2 regions of the Streptomyces sp. NPDC028928 genome follow, and region 1 is predicted to be linked to the other one. Evidence: riboswitches for the same ligand, from Rfam matches in the RefSeq annotation. Region 1 holds a riboswitch; the other holds the start of a gene.

The links. Region 1 has a riboswitch for glycine ahead of gcvT (glycine cleavage system aminomethyltransferase GcvT). Riboswitches for the same ligand answer to the same signal wherever they lie in the genome.
Region 2: linked by a shared signal. The riboswitch ahead of gcvP (aminomethyl-transferring glycine dehydrogenase) and the one ahead of gcvT (glycine cleavage system aminomethyltransferase GcvT) in region 1 are both predicted to bind glycine.

The regions. Positions count from the first base shown of each region.
Region 1 is NZ_JBVHVI010000011.1:44,661-56,070, forward strand. Features, by position in the region: gene ACZ4U1_RS25570 (EF-hand domain-containing protein) at 1-181, shown strand, start outside; gene ACZ4U1_RS25575 (NADPH-dependent F420 reductase) at 323-982, shown strand; gene ACZ4U1_RS25580 (glycoside hydrolase family 25 protein) at 999-1,553, opposite strand; gene ACZ4U1_RS25585 (phosphatidylinositol-specific phospholipase C domain-containing protein) at 1,590-2,621, opposite strand; partial or broken gene ACZ4U1_RS25590 (M28 family metallopeptidase) at 2,892-3,797, shown strand; gene ACZ4U1_RS25595 (L-serine ammonia-lyase) at 3,876-5,243, opposite strand; gene glyA (serine hydroxymethyltransferase) at 5,306-6,571, opposite strand; gene gcvH (glycine cleavage system protein GcvH) at 6,586-6,963, opposite strand; gene gcvT (glycine cleavage system aminomethyltransferase GcvT) at 7,102-8,220, opposite strand; glycine riboswitch at 8,264-8,376, opposite strand; glycine riboswitch at 8,377-8,476, opposite strand; gene ACZ4U1_RS25615 (AAA family ATPase) at 8,656-9,324, shown strand; gene ACZ4U1_RS25620 (enhanced serine sensitivity protein SseB) at 9,414-10,205, shown strand; gene ACZ4U1_RS25625 (enhanced serine sensitivity protein SseB C-terminal domain-containing protein) at 10,342-11,172, shown strand.
Region 2 is NZ_JBVHVI010000026.1:2,377-13,786, reverse strand. Features, by position in the region: gene gcvP (aminomethyl-transferring glycine dehydrogenase) at 1-2,640, opposite strand, end outside; glycine riboswitch at 2,816-2,910, opposite strand; gene ACZ4U1_RS38945 (PRC-barrel domain-containing protein) at 3,030-3,401, shown strand; gene ACZ4U1_RS38940 (DNA polymerase IV) at 3,323-4,765, opposite strand; gene ACZ4U1_RS38935 (MerR family transcriptional regulator) at 4,834-5,517, opposite strand; gene ACZ4U1_RS38930 (bifunctional nuclease family protein) at 5,779-6,252, opposite strand; gene ftsR (transcriptional regulator FtsR) at 6,339-7,076, opposite strand; gene ACZ4U1_RS38920 (FHA domain-containing protein) at 7,122-7,952, opposite strand; gene ACZ4U1_RS38915 (DUF881 domain-containing protein) at 8,143-8,991, opposite strand; gene ACZ4U1_RS38910 (small basic family protein) at 8,997-9,329, opposite strand; gene ACZ4U1_RS38905 (DUF881 domain-containing protein) at 9,326-10,234, opposite strand; gene ACZ4U1_RS38900 (sugar phosphate nucleotidyltransferase) at 10,366-11,410, opposite strand, start outside.

The DNA of each region.
Region 1 (11,410 bases):
CCAGCGGATCGACGCGGACGGTGACGGATTCATCACCGCAGCGGAGTTCAAGTCCGCCCTGGCGCAGGAAGGTGACTGGAACGTCACCGAGGCGGTCGCGGAGGCCATCATCAAGTCCCGCGACCTCGACGGCGACAAGGTGCTGTCGTTCGACGAGTTCTGGGCCTACCTGAGCAAGTGACCCGATGACGACAGGGGGTGCCCGCCCGAACGGCCCGGGCACCCCCTTCGTCATGCCGCCGCCGCGGAATACCCCGGGCGGGAGCGAGGTTGACCCGGAGGACAGAAGCATGCACACGCATGAATTGTGGGAAGGTCAGCCATGAAGATCGGCATCATCGGCGCGGGCAACATCGGCGGCAACCTGACCCGGCGGCTCACCGCCCTCGGTCATGACGTCTCCGTCGCCAACTCCCGCGGCCCCGAGACGCTCCGGGAACTGGCCGAGGAGACCGGCGCCACCCCGGTCCGGGCCGAGGACGCGGCCAAGGACGCCGAGGTCGTGATCGTCACCGTCCCCCTGAAGGCCGTCCCCGACCTTCCCTCCGGCCTGCTGGACGGCGCGGCCGAGGGCGTCGCGGTGATCGACACCGGCAACTACTACCCGCAGCGCGACGGCCGGATCGCCGCCATCGAGGACGAGGGCCTCACCGAGAGCCGCTGGACCGAGCAGCACCTCGGCCACCCCGTGATCAAGGCCTTCAACGGCACCTACGCCCAGGACATCCTGGACCGCCCCCGCCCCGCGGGCGACCCCGACCGCATGGCCCTCCCCGTCGCCGGCGACGACGAGACCGCCAAGCGCACCGTCCGCGCCCTGATCGACGAACTGGGCTTCGACACGGTCGACGCCGGCACCGTCGCCGACTCCTGGCGCCAGCAGCCCGGCACCCCGGTCTACGGCCTCCGCGCCGGCACGCCCGCCGTGCGGAAGGCCCTGGCGGAAGCCACCCCGGAGCGCCCTGCGGACTTCCGGGCCTGAGGCTCCCGTCCGGGCCCTACGGCGTGGCCCAGTCGCGCAGGTCGTCCTTGTCGGTGAAACGCGCCACGTCCTTGTCGTGGGGCTCGCTGGTGTACTGGTGGAACCGCCACTTCGCCTTGATGCGCGGCTTGCCCGCGGTGACGTAGTCGGCGATCCACAGCCCGTCCCCGGCGTAGGAGGTGGTGTCGATGTTCAACCAGAAGTGGCGGTTGCAGTAGAGCACGACCCGGTTGTGCGGTCGTAGCTCCTTGAGCTTGCGGATGAAGCGGTCCTTCTCCGCGTTGCTCGCGTGGGTACCCTCGCCCGTGCTTTCCCAGTCGACGGCGAGGAGGTCGCCGCGGCGGTCGGGGGCATGGCTGAGGAAGTACTCGGCCTGGGCGGTGAGGTTGCCCGGCCACAGGAAGTGGTAGAAGCCGACGACCAGGCCCGCGTCGCGGGCGCGCTTGGTCTGGGCCGCGAGTTTCGGGTTGACGTACGAACGGCCCTCCGTCGCCTTGATGAAGACGAAGGAGAGGCCGTCCGTCCCGTAGGAGGAGGACTGGAAGGCGCTCACGTCGATGCCATGCAGCATGTGAAGGTTGTCCCCCGTGAGCCCCGGTCCGGAACCTCAGCTCCGGCTGGTCACCGAACTCAGCACCGACGCGGACTTCGCCGACCAGTCCGAAGTGATCAGACTCGCGTGCCTCTCGGCCAACAGCGCCAGCCGCGCGGCGACTTCGGCGTCCGTCGGGTTGGTGGAGGAGATCGCCGGGGAGACGTTGTGGGCGTCGGTGGCGATCAGGATGTAGTGGTTCGCGGAGTAGAACGAGGTGTCGTAGCCGTTGCTCACGTAACTGGCCGCGTCACCGTCGAAGAACACGAACCAGGGGCGGATCGAGGCGTCGTAGCGGCTGGTGCGCGGGTCGCCGTTCGCGGCGCCGAGCACGGCCGGGAAGGCCTGGGCGGAGGAGATGCGGCCGGCCGCGTACAGGTCCCGCAGATGGTCGCCGTACTCCTCGTCCGTCCAGTAGCTGTCGAACGGGTTGGACTGTTCCACCGTGCCCGGGATCAGGTCGAAGAGGAACTTGCCCTTCAGGGAGTCCCGGCCGGGCCACGCGTTCGCCTTCGCCGCCGCGTCCAGCGTGCTGTACGTCCCGCCGAGCAGGTCGGCCGGCTTGAAGACGCTGCCGCCCAGCTTCTGCGCGACCAGTGTGTCGAACTCGTCCGGCCCCAGGCCCGCCTTGTCGTTGAAGCCGACCTTCAGCTCGACCTTGACGAGGATCGGCGGGTGGTCGGGGTGGAGCTGGTTCCAGGCGGCCATGTTGTCCAGGCAGCTGCCGAGGTCCTGGTTGCGGCTCTTGCTGTACAGCTCGCCCGGGGTCTTCGCCGCCTCGCAGTTGTTGTCGTTGCCCAGCGGGTTGCTGTGGCTGACCCGCCAGCGGTGGCTGAGGCTGTCGACGTAGACGTCCAGCTCCAGCAGTGAGGCCCCGGAGTCCAGCGCCTGGGCGAAGTATGTGTACTTGGTCTTCTCGTACGCGTTGTGCGTCCCGATGGCCGTCGTCTCGGAGAACTTCGGCGACACCGCGTGGGCGTTGCCCGGTGCCACCGCCAACAGAGCGGCGGCGCCCACGAGCGCCGCCAGCCGTCTCAATCCACGCATGCGCCAACTTCCCTTGGTCGGAACGGAATTGGCGGCAGCGTAGGGCCGTGCGGTTACCGTGTGGTAGCCCCAGGCGGAACATCCTTCCCGGAATTATGCTTGGCGAGCGCTTGGCATGCGCATGCTCATCATGGTGACGCGGCTCGGCCCACCCCGGCCCGACGCTCACCTCACGTTTCCTCCACCCCACAAGGAGACACGGTGTTACGACCGAGAAGACTCCCCCTGACAGGCCTCGCGCTCGTCACGGCCGCCGCCGGCCTCGCCGCGCTGCCCCTCAACGCCGAAGCGGCCTCCCCACGCCCCTCGGCCCCCACCCTGACCGCGGCCGCGCCCGACATCGACGTCACCAGGGTCCAGGCGCACCTCACCGAGTTCAACGCCATAGCCGGCCGCAACGGCGGCAACCGCAGATCGACCGGCCAGGGCTACCGCGACTCGGTCGCCTATGTGAAGGGCAAGCTCCAGGCGGCCGGCTACACCGTCACCGAGCAGGCCTGCACCTCCGGCTGCACCCGCGGTGCCGGACCCAACCTGATCGCCGAGTGGCCCTACGGCGACGCGTCGAAGGTGTACATGTTCGGCTCACACCTCGACGGCGTCTCCGCCGGCCCCGGCATCAACGACAACGGCTCCGGTAGCGCGACCCTCCTGGAGGTCGCGCTGAAACTCGCCGAGAGCCGTCCCTCGATGGCGGCCCGCGTCCGCTTCGGCTGGTGGACGGACGAGGAGGCGGGCCTCAACGGCTCGGACTTCTACGTCCGTTCCCTCACCTCCGCCCAGCGCTCGGCGATCAAGGCGTACTACAACTTCGACATGGTCGCCTCGCCCAACGGCGGTTACTTCATCAACCACATCAACTCCACCGCCGCCGCGCCGATGAAGGCGTACTGGGACTCGCTGAACCTCAGGCCCGAGGAGAACACCGAGGGCGCGGGCCGCTCCGACGACTACTCCTTCGAGGCGTACTCCATCCCGACCTCCGGCTACGCCATGGGCGCGAGCGCCCGCAAGACCTCGGCGCAGGCGGCCAAGTGGGGCGGTACGGCGGGCGCCGCGTACGACCGCTGCTACCACTCCTCCTGCGACACCACCGCCAACATCAACGCCACCGGCCTGAACCGGAGCGCCGACGGTGTCGCCTACACGCTGTGGAAGCAGGCGGTCTCGGCCGGCTGATCCGCCCAGGGACGGCGAAGGGAGGCGGATCCCCCGCGATCCGCCTCCCCTTCGCCGTCCCGCCGGTCCGGCGGACTAGCACTCGATGATGTTCACCGCGAGCCCGCCCCGAGCCGTCTCCTTGTACTTCACGCTCATGTCCGCGCCGGTGTCCTTCATCGTCTTGATGACCTTGTCCAGGGACACCTTGTGGGAGCCGTCGCCGCGCATCGCCATCTTCGCCGCGGTGACCGCCTTCACCGCGGCCATGCCGTTGCGCTCGATGCACGGGATCTGGACCAGGCCGCCGACCGGGTCGCAGGTCAGGCCGAGGTTGTGCTCCATGCCGATCTCGGCCGCGTTCTCCACCTGTTCGGGGGAGCCGCCGAGCACCTCGGCGAGCGCGCCCGCCGCCATGGAACAGGCGGAGCCCACCTCGCCCTGGCAGCCGACCTCGGCCCCGGAGATGGACGCGTTCTCCTTGAAGAGCATGCCGATGGCGCCCGCGGCCAGCAGGAAGCGGACCACGCCGTCCTCGTCGGCGCCCGGCACGAAGTTGATGTAGTAGTGCAGGACCGCCGGGATGATGCCGGCCGCGCCGTTGGTGGGGGCCGTCACCACACGGCCGCCGGCCGCGTTCTCCTCGTTCACCGCCATCGCGTAGAGCGTGATCCACTCCATGGCGTGCGCCAGCGGGTCGCCCTCGGCGCGCAGCTGGCGGGCCGAGACGGCCGCGCGGCGGCGGACCTTCAGACCGCCGGGCAGGATGCCCTCACGGGACATGCCCCGCTGCACGCACTCGCGCATCACCCGCCAGATCTCCAGCAGGCCCGCGCGGATCTCCTCCTCGGAGCGCCAGGCCCGCTCGTTCTCCAGCATCAGGGAGGAGATCGACAGGCCCGTCTCCTTCGTCAGGCGCAGCAGCTCGTCGCCTGTGCGGAACGGGTACTTCAGGACCGTGTCGTCCAACTTGATCCGGTCCGCGCCCACCGCGTCCTCGTCCACGACGAAGCCGCCGCCGACCGAGTAGTACGTCTTGGAGAGCAGTTCCTTGCCGTCGGCGTCGTACGCCCACAGCGTCATGCCGTTGGCGTGGTACGGCAGGGCCTTGCGGCGGTGCAGCACGAGATCCTGGTCGAAGTCGAAGGCGATCTCGTGCTCGCCGAGGAGCTTGATCCGGCCCTCGGCCCTGATCGCCTCCACGCGCGCGTCCGCCGTCTCCACGTCCACCGTGCGCGGGGAGTCGCCGGCCAGGCCGAGCAGGACGGCCTTGGGGGTGCCGTGGCCGTGCCCGGTCGCGCCCAGGGAGCCGTACAGCTCCGTGCGGACGGAGGCGGCCTGCTCCAGCAGGCTTTCGTTGCGCAGGCGGCGGGCGAACATCCGCGCCGCCCGCATCGGGCCGACCGTGTGGGAGCTGGACGGGCCGATGCCGATCGAGAACAGGTCGAAGACCGAGATGGCCACGGTCACTCCTCAAGACAACAGGGGGTGGCGGGGCACCCTCGTGCGGGTGCCCCACCGGGGACTTACTTGTTCAGACCCGCGTACAGCGGGTGCTTGTCGGCGAGCGCCTTCACGCGCGCCTTCAGGGCCTCCGCGTCGTAGGACGGCTTCAGCGCCTCCGCGATCACGTCCGCGACCTCGGCGAAGTCCTCGGCCGTGAAGCCGCGGGTCGCCAGGGCCGGCGTACCGATGCGCAGACCCGAGGTGACCATCGGCGGCCGCGGGTCGTTCGGGACGGCGTTGCGGTTGACCGTGATGCCGACCTCGTGGAGGCGGTCCTCGGCCTGCTGCCCGTCCAGCTCCGACGCACGCAGGTCCACGAGGATCAGGTGCACGTCGGTGCCGCCGGACAGCACGTTCACGCCGGCCTCGCGCGCGTCCGGAGCCGTCAGCCGCTCGGCGAGGATGCGCGCACCCTCCACCGTACGACGCTGGCGCTCCTTGAAGTCCTCCGAGGCGGCGACCTTGAAGGAGACCGCCTTCGCCGCGATCACGTGCTCCAGGGGACCGCCCTGGAAGCCCGGGAAGACGGAGGAGTTCAGCTTCTTCGCGAAGTCCTTCTTGGCGAGGATGATGCCGCCGCGCGGGCCGCCCAGCGTCTTGTGGGTGGTCGAGGTGACGACGTCCGCGTACTCCACCGGGTTCGCGTGGAGACCGGCGGCGACCAGGCCCGCGAAGTGCGCCATGTCGACCCACAGGTACGCCCCGGCCTCGTCGGCGATCCGGCGGAACTCGGCGAAGTCCAGCTGCCGCGGGTACGCCGACCAGCCCGCGATGATCACCTTCGGGCGGTGCTCCTTGGCGAGCTTCTCGACCTCGGCCATGTCGACCAGGCCGGTCTCGGCGTCCACGTGGTAGGCGACCACGTCGAACTGCTTGCCGGAGAAGTTCAGCCGCATCCCGTGGGTCAGGTGGCCGCCGTGCGCCAGGTCCAGGCCGAGGATGGTGTCCCCGGGCTGGGCCAGCGCGAACAGGGCCGCCTGGTTCGCGGAGGCGCCGGAGTGGGGCTGCACGTTGGCGTACTCGGCGCCGAACAGCTCCTTGACCCGGTCGATGGCGATCTGCTCGGCGACGTCGACGTGCTCGCAGCCGCCGTAGTAGCGGCGGCCCGGGTAACCCTCGGCGTACTTGTTGGTGAGGACCGAGCCCTGCGCCTCCATCACCGCGAGCGGCGCGAAGTTCTCGGAGGCGATCATCTCCAGGGTCGACTGCTGACGGTTCAGCTCGGCGTCGACCGCGGCGGCGATCTCCGGGTCCAGCTCGTGCAGGGGCGTGTTCAGAACAGTCATACGGCTACGACTCCTCAGCCGGCGGAAAAGGCGGTGTACTCGTCGGCGGAGAGCAGATCGGCCGGCTCCTCCGCGACGCGTACCTTGAACAGCCAGCCGCCCTCGAAGGGAGCGGAGTTCACCAGCGACGGGTCGCTGACGACGTCCTCGTTCACCTCGGTGACCTCACCGGTGACCGGCGAGTACAGGTCGGAGACCGACTTCGTCGACTCCAGCTCGCCGCAGGTCTCGCCCGCGGACACCGTGGAGCCGACCTCGGGGAGCTGGACGAAGACGACGTCACCGAGCGCGTTGGCCGCGTGCTCCGTGATGCCGACCGTCGCGACGCCGTCCTCGGCGGCCGACAGCCACTCGTGCTCCTTGCTGTAGCGCAGCTGCTGGGGGTTGCTCATGGCCTGAATTCTCCTGTACACGCGGGAGTGCTGATGACGGGGGGACTGCGGAAACCGCTGGTGAGCGGGCGAATGTGCGCAGGGTCACGTGCCGGCCACGGGACCGGGGTCCCGGGGACGGGCGACCGCGCTCAGTCTCTACTTCTGACGCTTGTAGAACGGCAGCGCCACGACCTGGTACGGCTCGTGGGTGCCCCGGATGTCCACGCCGACGCCCTCGGTGCCCGGCGCCGCGTGCGCGGCGTCGACGTAAGCCATGGCGATCGGCTTGCCCAGGGTGGGGGAGGGGGCGCCGGAGGTGACCTCGCCGATCACCTCGCCGCCGGCGACGACGGCGTACCCGGCACGCGGCACCCGGCGGCCCTCGGCGACCAGGCCGACGAGCACCCGCGGCGGGTTCTCCTGCGCCCTGGCGGCGGCCTGCGCGAGCGCCTCCCGGCCGACGAAGTCGCCCTCCTTCTCGAACTTCACCACTCGGCCGAGCCCGGCGTCGAACGGCGTGAGGGAGGTGGTCAGCTCGTGCCCGTACAGCGGCATGCCCGCCTCCAGGCGCAGCGTGTCCCGGCAGGACAGCCCGCAGGGCACCAGGCCGACACCCTCGCCGGCCTTGGTCAGGGCCTGCCACAGTTCGACGGCGTGCTCCGGCTTCACGAACAGTTCGAAGCCGTCCTCGCCGGTGTAGCCGGTGCGGGCGATCAGCGCCGGGACGCCGGCGACCGTGCCGGGCAGACCGGCGTAGTACTTCAGACCGTCCAGGTCGGCGTCGGTGAGCGACTTCAGGATGCCGGGGGACTCCGGGCCCTGCACGGCGATCAGCGCGTACGCGTCTCGGTCGTCACGGACCTCGGCGTCGAAGCCCGCGGCGCGCTCGGTGAGCGCGTCCAGGACGACCTGGGCGTTGGAGGCGTTGGCCACGACCATGTACTCGGTCTCGGCCAGCCGGTAGACGATCAGGTCGTCCAGGATGCCGCCGTCGGCCTGGCAGATCATGGTGTAGCGGGCGCGGCCCACACCGACGGAGGCGATGTTGCCGACCAGGGCGAAGTTCAGGAGAGCGGCGGCCTCGGCGCCGGTGACGGTGATCTCGCCCATGTGGGAGAGGTCGAAGAGACCGGCCTTGGTGCGCACGGCAAGGTGCTCGTCGCGCTCGGAGCCGTAGCGCAGGGGCATGTCCCAGCCGGCGAAGTCGGTCATCGTCGCACCGAGCGAGCGATGCAGCGCGTCGAGCGCGGTGTGACGGAGTTCGGTACTGCTCATCGGACGGTCGTCTCCCAGGGCACAGGGATGGGGCGAGGAACGTTCCTCCCCATCTGTCATCGGAACCTGAGAGGTTCGCCACGACCGCCACGGGGACGATCACGGCTTGCACCTTGGGTGGGGCCACTGTCGCAGCGGCCCGCTTTTCAGATGTGCCTCGCCCGCGCGGTAACGGGGCCTGAGAGATTCAAGGGAGGGACTTGCTCCTTCGGCGCCCCGGCATCAGTGCTGCCAGGGACTCTCCCGCGCGGATTCAAACGGCCGGTATGCAGTTGGCGGGCTCATCATTGCACGCCGCACCCCGGCCAGCCAGAGCACGCTCCTTGTAACCAACCTGTGGCAGTACGTACACGAACCGCCGACCGTTGCGCATTACCTTCTCTTTACATACAACGGGCATGGGGATGACCGAGCCCACTGGGGAGGACGATCACGGTGAACAGGACCTCGGCCTACGCCACCAACGCCGGCATCGCGGTGCCCGAGCAGCCCCCCGCCCTGTCCCGCGAGCGGTCCGCGGACCGCCCCGCACCGGTCGTGCGGGACCTGCGCGACCGTGCCGGCCGCAGCCCGCACGCCCTGCTCTTCGGCCCCCGCGACCTGGTGGTGATCACCGGTCTGCCCGGCAGCGGCAAGTCCACCCTGATGCACCGCGCGGTCACCGGCCGGCGCATCGACTCCCAGGACACCCGCGACCGCTGGCAGGCCCGCGTCCCCGGCTTCCTCCCCTACGCCCTGTACCGCCCCCTGGTCCGCCTCGCCCACTACGCCGGACTGCGCCGCGCCCTGCGCACCGGCGAGGGAGTCGTCGTGCACGACTGCGGCACCCAGCCCTGGGTGCGCGCCTGGCTGGCCCGCGAGGCCCGGCGCCGGGGCGCCACCCTGCACCTGCTCCTCCTCGACGTCAGCCCCGAGACGGCCCGGGACGGCCAGCGCGAGCGCGGCCGGGGCGTCTCCCGCTACGCCTTCCGCCGTCACCGCCGTACCACCGCCCGCCTGCTGCGCGCGGTGGAGAAGGGCGAGCTGCCCGCCGGCGTCGGCGCGGCCGTGCTGCTGGACCGGGACGCGGCTGACGTCCTCGGCCGCGTCGGCTTCACCCGGTGAGGGGTACGGGCTTCACTCGGTGAGGGGCTGTCACAGCCACCCGCTAGCCTTTTCGCGCACAGCAGTGATCCCCAGCAGGCGGTAGGCAGATGGACTTCCCGGCGGACCTTCCCGCGGACTTCCCGGCACAGGCGCACCCCCACCCGCACGGCGGGTGGCCCGGCAACGAGCTGGAGGAGGTGCTCTCGGCCTCCCTCGGCGTCCCCTCGGCGGGCGGCCGGATCATCGAGGTCCTCGGCCGCAGCTTCCTGTGGATACCGCTGCCGAACGGCGGGGGCCCGCACAGCGGCCCGCTGGACCTGCCGACGACGGACATCGACGGCCAGACGTACGTCCCGGTGTTCAGCTCCGAGGAACAGCTGCGCCAGGTGGCCGGTGCCCACATGTCGTACACCATCGCGCCCGCCGTGGAGTTCGCCCGCGGCCTGCCCCCGCAGGCGGGCATCGCGGTCAACCCGGGCGGCGTGGTCGGCATCCCGCTGCCGCCCGACGCCGTGGCCGAGCTGTGCCGGGCCGGCCGCACCCCGCTCGACGGCCCCAACGCCGGCGCCCGCGTCCGCCTCTTCGAGCCCGACTGGCAGGACGACCCGGTCGACTTCCTCTCCGCCGCCTCCGCCGAGTTCGCCGAGACCGGCGTGGTCCTCACCGCCCGCCGCTGTCTGGCCGCCATCGAGACGGCCGACCCGGTGATGTTCGTGGGCGTGGAACTCTCCCAGTGGGAGGGCGACCTCCGCACCCGCCCCCTGGACGCCCTGGGCCGTGCCCTGGGCAAGTTCCCGGTCCGGTGGCCGGTCAGCCTGGTCCTCATGGACGTGACGGCGGACCCGGTGTCCACATGGCTGAAGACGAACGTCCGCCCCTTCTACCAGCACGGCCACTGAACCCGCCCAGGGGCGCGGGGAACTGCGCGACAAGCCACAACGCACCCGCGCCCGCACACGGACATGAGGCCCCGAGCCACTGGGCGCATAAGCTGTCTCCCAACGCAGGGGCACTGAAAAGAGAAGGGCACGACAGGTGAGCGCGAGCCACAGCGGAAGCGTCGAGCACACGCTGCGCCAGGTCACGCCCGGACGCTACGACGCCTACGAGGCCCTGCTCCGCGCCCTCGCCACCCCCTCCTCCGGCCAGATCTGGATGCTCCTGTGGCACGGCCAGGCCGGCTCCCCGGACGCCCAGTACGGGGACATGGAGGTGGACGGCTTCCACTACGCCCCCTGTGTCACCTCCGCCCAGGAGCTGTCGGCCAGCGGCTGGAACCGCTCGTACGAAGTGGTCGACGGCCTGGACGTGGCCCGCACCCTCTACCCCGACCACTACGGCCTCTGGCTCAACCCGCACGCCCAGGGCGGCGGCGTGGGCATCCCCTGGCTGGATCTGCGCCGCATCGCCACCGGCCTGGACCGCCAGCCCGCGGGACCCCTGCGGCTGTCGGAGCCCGGCATCGAGATCCCCCAGTTCTACGCCCTGCTCGCGCAGAACGCGCACCGCACCCCCGCGCTGCGCTCGCTGCGCCGCGCCTGGGTGCAGCCGGCGCTCGGGGCGCCGTATCTCGCCATCGGCCTGGATGTGTACGACACCTCGCCGGCCGCGGTCGACTCGGTGCGCGCGATGATGCAGCAGTCCATCGGCGCGGTCCCGGACGGGCTGCCGGTGTCGACGGTCGCGATGACCGACGACTACGACCCGGTGGTGATGTGGATGCGGGCCAACGCGCGCCCCTTCTACGACCGCGAGGCCCACGTCCCCGCGCCGCAGCCGCAGCCCCAGCCGCAGCTCCAGGCCCCCGTCCCGCCGCAGGCCCCGGCCGGCGGATACGGCTACCCACCGGTGCACGGCGGTTACTGACAACCGGGCGGAGTGACGGGCCTTTTCGGCCCGGGCCGCAGAATTTACAGGCCCGAAACACTTCTGCGCGCGTAGACATCGCCCGATCGTCCCGAACCGCGTAGATTCGCCGTTCTGCCCCAACTGGACCGCGTCCGATGCTCGTTACCCGCTGATCGGATAACGGAATCCCCCGGACTGCATCACGGTTGCGCATACTTTCGCCGCCAGCTCTGGCGGGTGATCGCGACGACGCTGA
Region 2 (11,410 bases), on a different contig from region 1:
GCGGATGGCGATCATCGCCTCGCAGAAACGGTCCAGCTCGGTCAGGTCCTCCGACTCGGTCGGCTCGATCATCAGCGTGCCGGCCACCGGGAAGGACATGGTCGGCGCGTGGAAGCCGTAGTCGATCAGGCGCTTGGCCACATCGTCCACGCTCACGCCGGTCGCCTTGGTCAGCGGGCGCAGATCGATGATGCACTCGTGCGCGACGAGGCCGCCGGGGCCGGTGTAGAGCACCGGGTAGTGCGGCTCCAGGCGCTTGGCGATGTAGTTCGCGGAGAGCACGGCCACCTGCGTGGCCCGCTTCAGGCCCTCGCCGCCCATCAGACGGACGTACGCCCACGAGATCGGCAGGATGCCCGCGCTGCCCCAGGGGGCCGCCGAGATCGGGCCCACGCCCGTCTCCGGGCCGGCCTCCGGCTGGAGCGGGTGGTTCGGCAGGTACGGCGCCAGGTGCGAGCGGACCGCGACCGGACCGACACCGGGGCCGCCGCCGCCGTGCGGGATGCAGAAGGTCTTGTGCAGGTTCAGGTGGGAGACGTCACCGCCGAAGTGGCCCGGCTTGGCCAGCCCGACCAGGGCGTTGAGGTTGGCGCCGTCGACGTACACCTGGCCGCCCGCCTCGTGGACCTGGGCGCAGATGTCGGCGACGTGCTCCTCGAACACACCGTGCGTCGACGGGTAGGTGATCATCAGCACCGCCAGCTCGTCGCGGTACTGCTCGATCTTCGCCCGCAGGTCCGCGACGTCGATCTCGCCGTCCTCGGCGGTCTTGACGACGACGACCTTCATGCCCGCCATCACGGCGCTGGCGGCGTTGGTACCGTGCGCGGAGGACGGGATCAGGCAGACCGTGCGCTGCTCGTCGCCGTTGGCCCGGTGGTAGCCGCGTACGGCGAGCAGACCGGCCAGCTCGCCCTGCGAACCGGCGTTCGGCTGGAGCGAGACCTTGTCGTAGCCGGTGACCTCGGCGAGACGTTCCTCCAGCTCGCGGATGAGCGTGAGGTAGCCCTCGGCCTGCTCGGCGGGCGCGAAGGGGTGCAGCTGCCCGAACTCCGGCCAGGTGACCGGCTCCATCTCCGTGGTCGCGTTGAGCTTCATGGTGCAGGAGCCCAGCGGGATCATGCCGCGGTCCAGCGCGTAGTCGCGGTCGGCCAGCTTGCGCAGGTAGCGCAGCATCGCGGTCTCGGAGCGGTACTGGTGGAAGACCGGGTGGGCGAGGTAGTCGTCGGTGCGCAGCAGCGCCTCGGGCAGGGTGTCCTCGGCGGTGGCGTCCAGCGCCTCGATGTCGCCCTCGACACCGAAGGCGGCGAAGACGGCGTCCAGCTGAGCCCGGTTGGTGGTCTCGTCGCAGGCGGCCGAGACGTGGTCGGCGTCCACGAGACGCAGGTTGACGCCGATCTCCCGGGCGGCGGCGACGACCTCGGCCGCCTTGCCGGGCACGCGTGCGGTGACGGTGTCGAAGTAGGCGCCGTGGACGATCTCCACACCACCGGCCTTCAGGCCCTCGGCGAGGATCGTGGCGTAGCGGTGCGTGCGCCGCGCGATGGTCTTCAGGCCCTCGGGACCGTGGTAGACGGCGTACATGCCGGCCATCACGGCGAGCAGCACCTGCGCGGTGCAGATGTTGCTGGTGGCCTTCTCCCGGCGGATGTGCTGCTCACGGGTCTGCAGCGCGAGCCGGTAGGCCTTGTGGCCGTCGGCGTCGACGGACACACCGACGAGGCGGCCGGGGAGGCTGCGGGCGAACTTCTCGTGTACGGCCATGTAGCCGGCGTGCGGTCCGCCGAAGCCCATCGGCACACCGAAGCGCTGGGTCGTGCCGACGGCGATGTCCGCGCCCAGCTCGCCCGGCGAGGTCAGCAGGGTCAGCGCGAGCAGGTCGGCGGCGACGGTGACGAGGGCGCCCAGCTCGTGCGCCTGGTCGATGACCGGCTTGATGTCGCGTACGGCACCGGAGGCGCCCGGGTACTGGATCAGCACGCCGTTGATCTCGCGCTCGGCGATCTCCGCCGGGATGCCCTCGCTGAGGTCGGCGACGACGACCTCGACACCGGTCGGCTCGGCACGGGTCTCGATCACGGCGACGGTCTGCGGCAGCGCGTCCGCGTCGACCAGGAACAGGCCCTTCTTGTTCTTGCCCATGCGCCGGGACAGCGCCATCGCCTCGGCGGCCGCGGTGCCCTCGTCCAGGAGGGAGGCGCCGGAGGTGGGCAGGCCGGTGAGTTCGGCGACCATCGTCTGGAAGTTCAGCAGGGCCTCCAGGCGGCCCTGGGAGATCTCCGGCTGGTAGGGCGTGTAGGCCGTGTACCAGGCCGGGTTCTCCATGACGTTGCGCAGGATGACGGGCGGCGTGAAGGTGCCGTAGTAGCCCAGGCCGATCATGGAACCGAGGACCTGGTTACGGTCGGCGAGCGAGCGCAGCTCGGCGAGCACCTCGGCCTCGGTGCGGGCGCCCGGCAGGTCCAGGGCATCGGCGTTCTTGATCACATCCGGGACCGCGGCGGCGGTCAGCTCGTCGAGCGAGCCGTACCCGACCTGCGCGAGCATCTTGGCCCGCGCCTCGTGGTCGGGGCCGATGTGACGCTGCTCGAACGGGATGCCCGCTTCGAGCTCGGAGAGCGGAGTGCGATGGGCGGTCATTGCGGAGGCCTCCTGGGTCTGACGCGACCTTCGAGGGGCACCCCGGTACGGATACCCCGACGGCCTCCCCCTCTGTCATCTCAACCTGAGAGCTTCACCGGGCGCCCGGGGGCGCCGGCTTTCACCGTCGGTGAGGGCGGAAGCCGTCGACATCCGCCCTGCTTTCCAGAGTGACCTCGTCCGTGCGGTACGTGGGCCTGAGAGATTCCGGGGAGGATTTGCTCCTTCGGCGCCTCCGACGTGGTCGGAGGACTCTCCCGCACGGGGTCAGCAGCCGCTGTCAGCGTACCAGCGAGGTCAACGCCGGAGGCTTCGAGTGGCCGCCTCCCTGATTGTGCTCTTTTGTAGTGCTTACGGATGAGTTGCGACCACGTGGAGGGAGAGGGCCCGTGCAGACCGATATCGATCCGCGCAACCTGATCGGCCGCAAGGCGTTCGACCGCAATGGCACCAAGATCGGCACCATTGACGAGGTGTACCTGGACGACGCCACCGGTGTGCCCGAGTGGGCGGCCATACGCACCGGCCTGTTCTCCCGGGACGCCTTCGTGCCCCTGGAGCCCAGCGAACTGGTCGACGGCACCCTGCACGTCCCTTTCGACCGCGCCCTGATCAAGGACGCCCCCGACTTCGGAGTCGGCCGCCATCTCTCCCCCGAGCAGGAACTCCAGCTCTACCACCACTACGGCCTGGACGTGGCCTCACCACCCACGGTCCCGGACCACGACTTCGGCAAACTGGCGGGCTCGGAGGAGACCTGAGCCGCAAGGTCTCCCGGGGCCCCCTGCGGAGCGGAATCCAAAACCAACGGCAACGGGTCAGCACCCTCCAGCGCAGGATCGTCCACGAAGAACGTCCGCACCCGGCCCGGCTCGGACTGAGGCGTCTCGAACCGCACGGTCACCCGCCCCAGCCCGCTCCCCTGCACCCACCCGTGCCCGTACTCGGCGTGCCGCACGTCCTGCCCGGCACGCCACTGCCGCTCGGCCGGCTCCACCCGCTCCACGACGGCCTCCGCGACAGCCTCCTGCGGCGCCTCCGCCGCCCGCGAGGGCAGGGCCTGCGCGAACAGGTCCTCCTGCGTGTAGTCGGCGAGCCCGGACACCCCCACCCCGAGCAGCCGCACCCCGCCCGTGGTGTCCACCGAGTCCAGCAGCCGCGCCGCCGCCTCACGGATCACCGCCGGGTCGTCCGTGGGCCCCCTGAGCGTCTCGGAGCGGGTCAGCGTGGAGAAGTCGTACCGCCGTACCTTCAGCACGATGGTCCGCCCGGACAGCCCGGCCTCGCGCAGCCGCCGTACGCACCGGTCGGCCAGCCGCTGCACCTCCAGGCCGACCCGCAGCCGGTCGTGGATGTCCACGTCGTACGTGTCCTCCACGGACACCGACTTCGTCTCCCGCTCGGCCACCACGGGCCGCTCGTCCCGGGCCAGGGCCATGGCGTACAGCGCGTGCCCGTGCGCCTTGCCGAGCAGCCGGACCAGCTCGTCCTCGCCGGCCTCCGCCAGCTCCTCCACCGTGGTGATCCCGGCTCTGCGCAGATGGTCGCCGGTGGCCGGCCCGACCCCCGGCAGGGTGCGCACCGGCATCGGCGCCAGCAGCGCCCGCTCGGTGCCCGGCTCGATCAGCACCAGGCCGTCCGGCTTGGCCTGCTCCGAGGCGATCTTCGCGAGCATCTTCGAAGCGGCGAGCCCCACCGATCCGGTGAGCCCGGTGACCGCCCGGATGTCCGCGCGCAGCTTCTCCCCGGCCCGCCGCGCCGACTCCTCGTCCCAGGCCGCTCCCCCGGCCTCCAGGTCCACGAACGCCTCGTCCAGACTCAGCGGCTCCACCAGCGGTGACAGCTCCCGCAGCAGCGCCATCACCTGCTCGCTGATCGCCCGGTACAGGGTGAAGCGCGGCACCAGATAGGCGGCGTTGGGTGCCAGCCGGCGCGCCTGGGCCATCGGCATCGCCGAGTGCACCCCGAACACCCGTGCCTCGTACGACGCGGTGGCCACCACCCCGCGCGGCCCGAGCCCGCCCACGACGACCGCCTTCCCGCGCAGGCTCGGCTTGGACGCCTGCTCCACCGAGGCGAAGAAGGCATCCATGTCGAGATGCAGGATCGTGGGCGCGTTTCTCACATCTCCGATGCTGCACCACGGCACTGACAATGCGGTGGTGCCGGAGCGCCCGACAGGTGCCCCGGCGGTCAGACCGCCCGGTTGCGGCGCCGCGCCAGCTCGTCCGCGGGGTTGTGCCCGACGAGGGTCTCGCCGGTGTCGATGCGCTCGCCGTGCAGCTGGGAGAGGGCGCTTTCCACGTCCCGCCACACCACGCCGACGGCGATCCCGAAGATGCCCTGACCCCCCTGGAGCAGGGCGTGGACCTCGTCCGGCGAGGTGCACTCGTACACGGTGGCGCCGTCGCTCATCAGGGTCATCCGCTCCAGGTCGCGGAAACCGCGTTCCCTGAGGTGCTGGACGGCCGTGCGGATGTTCTGCAGCGACACCCCGGTGTCCAGGAACCGCTTCACGATCTTCAGGACGACGACGTCCCGGAAGCTGTACAGCCGCTGGGTGCCCGACCCGTACGCGGGCCGCACGCTGGGCTCGACCAGGCCGGTGCGGGCCCAGTAGTCGAGCTGCCGGTAGGTGATGCCGGCCGCCGCACAGGCCGTGGGCCCCCGGTAACCGATCTGCTCGGACGTCATGGCCGCCACCCCTCCGCCGTTCGGCACCGCCGTCGGCAGCTGCGGAGCGTGATCGACCGCGCTGCCGGGATGGGGGTGTCCCCCGCCTGAGCGCAGCCGCGGGCTCGGGGGCGGGTACGGACCGCTCTCCCCGAAACTGCGTCCGGGGGCACCCCCAGCCGTACCGTCGCCGCTGGTTCTCACGCCGACCTCCGTCCTTGACCTGCCTTCTCGACGGTAGGCAGTCACCAGGGGTGCGTCAACGATCGCCACACTCGGCACGCCGAGTGATAATCACCCTAGGAGTGGTTTCCCGTGTCCCACCGCGGGGAAAGGCTAGCCGAATGCGCTGGCGGGGGGCCGTAGGACGCTCTCACTGGCCGGAGGCAATTGCCGGTGCGCGGGCCGCGCGAGGCCGCCGTCCGCCCCGGTGGAACCCCGGGGCCGACGGGTCGGCACCGGGTCTCACTGGCTGCTGGTGCCGAAGTCCTCGGGCGAGATCTGGTCGAGGAACTCGCGGAACTTCTCCACCTCGTCCTCCTGCTCGTCCGGAATGGCGATGCCCGCGTCGTCCAGCACCGTGTCGCTGCCGTAGATCGGCGTTCCGGTGCGCAGGGCAAGCGCTATGGCATCGGAGGGGCGGGCGCTGACCTCGACCCCACTGGCGAACACCAGCTCCGCGTAGAAGACGCCTTCCCGCAGATCGGTGATGCGCACTTCGGTCAGCTCCTGGCCGACGGCCTCCAGCACGTCCTTGAACAGGTCGTGGGTCAGCGGTCGCGCGGGGGCCATGCCCTGCTGGGCGAAGGCGATCGCCGTCGCCTCCCCCGGTCCGATCCAGATGGGGAGGTAACGGTCGCCCCCCACTTCGCGCAGGAGCACGATCGGCTGGTTGGAGGGCATTTCGACCCGGACACCTACGACATCGAGCTCGTTCACACAGCAACCCTAGGCCGTGCCCGGGACGTTTGGGTAGTCGGGCCGGGAACAGGTGCCCGATCCGGCCGCTCCGGGGCCCGCCGCCCTCAGGGCAGCCGCACGCCCAGAGCGGTCTGCACCAGGGCGGCGTGCAGCTTCACCGTGAGGGCCGCCAGCTCCTTCGTACGGGCCTCGGCATGCGCCCTGGTCTGCGGGTTGCGGTGGCGCTTGAGCGGGGCCACCACCTGGTCGACCAGCCCCGCCTCCCGGTCGGCGGCGGCCTTCATCACCCGGAGGTGGCGCGGCTCGATCCCGAACCGGCCCAGCTCGGCGATGAGCGAGGCGACGGTGACGGCCTCGGCGTCGTACGCCCCGTCCTCCAGCGGAGCGATGAGCCCGTAGGACTCCCACTCCTCCAGCTCCCCCTCGTCGACGTCCGCCGCGGCCAGCAGCTCGGCCCGGCCGACCCGGGCCACCGTGGGACCCTCCACGGACACCGGCATGTCGTCCCCGGTGCGCTGGCGCCCGACCACGGGCAGCGGTACGGCCTCACCGCGCTCCATGGCGTCCAGATGCTCCCGGATCACCTTGAGCGGCAGATAGTGGTCCCGCTGCATCCGCAGGACGTGACCGAGGCGCTCGACGTCGCCGGCGCTGAACTTGCGGTACCCCGACGGGGTCCGCTGCGGCTCGATGAGCCCCTCCGACTCCAGGAAGCGAATCTTGGAGATGGTGACTTCGGGGAACTCGTCGCGCAGCACGTTCAGCACCGTGCCGATGCTCATCAGCCCACTGTCCCTGGCGGCGGTACCGCTTCCGGCACCGCCGCTCGGTGTTTGAAGCATGGACCTTCCCTGGGGGGTTCCCCCGGACGTCAGTCCGGGGGTGGGTCAGATGCCCTGCCGGCTCGCGTAGAACACCAGCCGGTACTTGCCGATCTGCACCTCGTCACCGTTCGACAGAGCGACCTGGTCGATGCGCTCCCGGTTGACGTACGTGCCGTTCAGGCTGCCCACGTCGGCCACCGTGAAGGAGCCGTCGGGGGAGCGCCGGAACTCCACGTGCCGCCGGGAGACCGTCACGTCGTCCAGGAAGATGTCGCTCTGCGGATGGCGGCCGGCCGTGGTCAGGTCGCTGTCCAGCAGGAAGCGGCTGCCCGAGTTCGGGCCGCGGCGCACCACCAGCAGCGCCGATCCCACCGGCAGCGCGTCCACCGCGGCCTGTGCCTCCGGGGAGAGCATCGGCAGCGGCGTCTGGCCGGTCGCCTCGGAGTCGTAGGCCTCCAGGCCGGAGATCGAGATGGTGGACGTCGTCTCGGAGGCCCGCTCGGGCGCCACCCCGGGACGCAGGGGCGCCCCACAGTTGGAGCAGAACCGGGCGTTCTCCGCATTCCGGTTACCGCACCTCGTACACACCAGGACCGACATCGACGGATCCTCCTGCCGCGGCTGCCCCGCCGGGGCGTTGGACGCGTACGGACCGGAGGCAAACCCTCCACCCGTACCTGAGGTTGACGGTTGCCCGAAACCTATGCCGCCGGACTGGGCAGGGTCAACAGACGCCGCGCCCTGACCTCCGGAAATGTCACCGCCCGGGCCAGCGACCTGGTCCCGGAACAGCGGGCGCTGGCCCTCCGCGTCAGGCTGTGCGCGATGGCGAGCGGTCGCGTTGTCGCTACCCTCTCGCGCGCTCTTGCCGAACAACTTCGCAAACAACTTCACGGGCGATTCCCCTTGACCGAAACAGACCCGCCCGTGGGGCAGGACGAACCCTGATTGCCTACACCGGCCGAGCCGGACATTCTCACAACGTCCGTATCCACCAGACAGTTTCCACCACGCACCACCTCTTCGGTGCGCCGACCCCCCGCAACCTCATGCCCCTGCCGGACGGGCCCCATGCACCGCCGGTTCACTGGGAGGACGACCGAGCGTAGTCAGGCCGCTTCGCCTGTCGCAAGGCGTCCACGACGATCTTGTCCGACTGCTCGACGGTCACCGTGGCCTGCTCCTTCTCCAGAGTCTGCACCACGCCTCCAGGGATGTTCAGCGCCGGTTCGAGGTCCTGCGGCTTCCCGATGACCTTGAAACGATAGGGAGCGTTGATCTTGTTCCCGTCGACGCTCACACTCTTGCCGGAGTCGGTGAAGTAGGTGCCGGCGACCACCCGGACCCCGTTGACCTGGATCGCCTCCGCGCCGGCCGCGCGCAACTCCTGGATCGCGTCGAGCAGCATGTCCGCCTGGACCGTTCCCTTCGTGTCCTCGATCGTCATGGTGATGCCGGGACCCTGCGCCGCCACGGTGCCCGCCAGGATGCCGAGTTGCCTCTTCTTCTCGGCGGTCTGCCGGCGCGCCTCGGCGGCCTGGTCGGAACTGGTCTGCAGCTCCTGACGCTGCTTTTCGAGTCCCTGCTTCTCGTCCTCAAGACGCTGAGTACGCGAATCAAGTTCATCGAGGATGCGTACAAGATCTTCCTGACGTGCGCCGCGCAGCGCGCTGTCGGTGTCACTGTTGGACGCCACCTGTACGGCCAGGCCGAAGCCGAGGCCGAACAGGAGCAGCGCGACGATGAGTTGGGCACGTGTGAAACGCGGCGGCCACAGCCCCTTGACGAGCCGCTGCCGGCCCGTCAGCGGCTGCTGGGGCTGCTCCTCGGCCTGCTGCCCGGCCGCGGGCACGGGCACCTCGGCCGGCAGCTCCCTGCGCAGCCGGTTCTCCTGCGGCTCGTTCCGGCCGTTGCGGTCGTTCTGCTCGCTCATCGGTGTCACGCCCGGAACACGTGCCGCCGGATCGCCGCGGCGTTGGAGAAGATGCGGATGCCGAGGACCACGACGACGCCCGTGGACAGCTGCGCGCCCACGCCCAACTTGTCGCCGAGGAAGACGATGAGGGCGGCGACGACCACGTTCGACAGGAACGACACCACGAAGACCTTGTCGTCGAAGATGCCGTCCAGCATGGCCCGCAGACCGCCGAAGACGGCGTCCAGCGCCGCGACGACGGCGATCGGCAGATAAGGCTCGACCACCGCCGGAACCTCGGGCCGGACCAACAGGCCGGCCACGACTCCCACGACGAGGCCCAGTACGGCGATCACGATGTGCCCTTCTCGGTTTTCTCGGACTTCGGCTGTGCTGTACGTACGATCACACTGGGAGCGGCGGGCAGCCGGACGTCCCCCTCCGTGGAGATGGTGGCGCGGATCCCGTAGTTCTCCTCCAGGGCATGCAGATACAGGCCGTCGGCGCCGTTCTGGAACCTGGTGCTCAACCTCGGCCCGTCCCCCACCGCCAGCACCGTGTATGGCGGCACCAGCGGCCTGTTGTCGACCAGTATCGCGTCACCCGCGGCCCTGATCGCGGACAGGGCGGTCAGCCGCTGCCCGTTGATGGAGATCGCCTCGGCCCCGGAGGCCCACAGCCCGTTGACCACGCGCTGCATGTCGCGGTCCCGCACCCGGCCGGTGTCGGAGAAGCCCGACGTCTCCCGGGGGTTGGCGCCGTCCCCGCCGCCGCTCGCCTCCTTGGCGTCGTTCACGACGAGCCTGACGCCGGGGCCGTGCACCGCGGTGGCACCCGAGAGCAGGCCGACCAGGTCCGCCTCGGCGCTGCCGCCGCTGGACCTCAGGGCCGCCCGCTGGCGCGCGCTGACGTCGTCGCGCAGTGTGTCGACCGTGTTCTCCAGCTGGTCCGCGTCCGCGGTCTCCTTGTCGATGCGGTCGATCAGCTCCTGGCGCTCCTTGGCCACGACGGGCGCCGTCACGCGCGCCTGTGCGGCCCCCAGGGTCACCACCAGCGCCGCGAGGACGAGACCGGCCGCCAGGCCGAGCTTGGCCCGGAGCGTCTTCGGCAGGCCGCTCTCACCCTGGGACTTCTTGCGGGCCGCCGCCTCGGCGTACCCGTCGTCCAGGCTGTGGTCCATGACGTTGGTGATCAACGACATGGAGGCGTCCGGGCGCTGCGCCCGCGGGGGGCTGCTCCGAACGGGGGGTTGCTGCGGCATGCCGCACATCGTCGCATGTCGCGAGCAGTACCTCCGAACGGCCCCACCGGCGTGCCGGACAGGCCCCCTTGGGGGACACTTGTCCGGCACGCGCGCGTGCGGTGGCTTTGGCCGTTCTCAGCCGCCGGGAACTACCGGCCGGCGCTGTCCACGACCGCCGACCACTCGTCCAGCAGTGCCTGCGCGGAGGCGTCGTCGGGCCCCTCGGCCCACAGATGCGTGACCGCCTCGGCCGGGTCGGGCAGCACCATCACCCAGCGCCCGTCGGTCTCCACGACCCGCACACCGTCGGTCGTGTCGACAAAGCGATCCCCAGCGGCCTCGACCACCCGCCGCATCACCAGACCCTTGACGGCCCACGGCGTCGCCAGGTCCCGCTTGAGGACATGCGCCCGCGGGATCCGGGCATCGATCTGGCTCAGCGTGAGCTGCGTCCGCGCCACCAGCCCGATGAGCCGCACGAAGGCGGCGGTGCCGTCGTAGACACCACTGAACTCGGGGACGATGAACCCGCCCTTGCCATCACCGCCGAAGATGGTCCCTTCCTCGCGCCCCACGCGCGTGAGGTCGTCGGGCGAGGTGGTGGTCCACTCGACCTGGGTGCCGTGGTAGGCGGCCACCTGCTCGGCGATCCGGGTCGTGGTGACGGGCAGCGCCACCCGCCCGCTGCGCCGCTCGGCGGCCACCAGGTCCAGCATGACCAGCAGCGCCCGGTCGTCCTCGATGATCCGGCCCTTCTCGTCCACGAGCGACAGCCGCTCGCCGACCGGGTCGAACCGCACACCGAACGCGGCACCCGAGGACGCCACTATCTCCCCGAGCCGCACCAGCCCCTTCCGCCGCATCTCGGCCGTCTCCGTGGGCCGGGACTCGTCCAGACCGGGGTTGATGGTCAGCGAGTCCACACCGAGCTTGCCGAGCAGGCTGGGCAGCACCAGTCCGGCACTGCCGTTCGAAGCGTCCACGACAACCTTGAGACCCGCCTCGGCTATCCCGGTCGTGTCGACGTTCCGCAGCAGCGATCCGGTGTACGAGTCGAAGACGCTCGCCGGGAAGTACAGGTCACCGATCTCACCGGGGAACGCCCGCCGGTACTCCTGGCGCGCGAAGACCCGGTCCAGCTTGCGCTGGCTGCCCTGCGAGAGGTCCGCGCCCTGACCGTCGAAGAACATGATG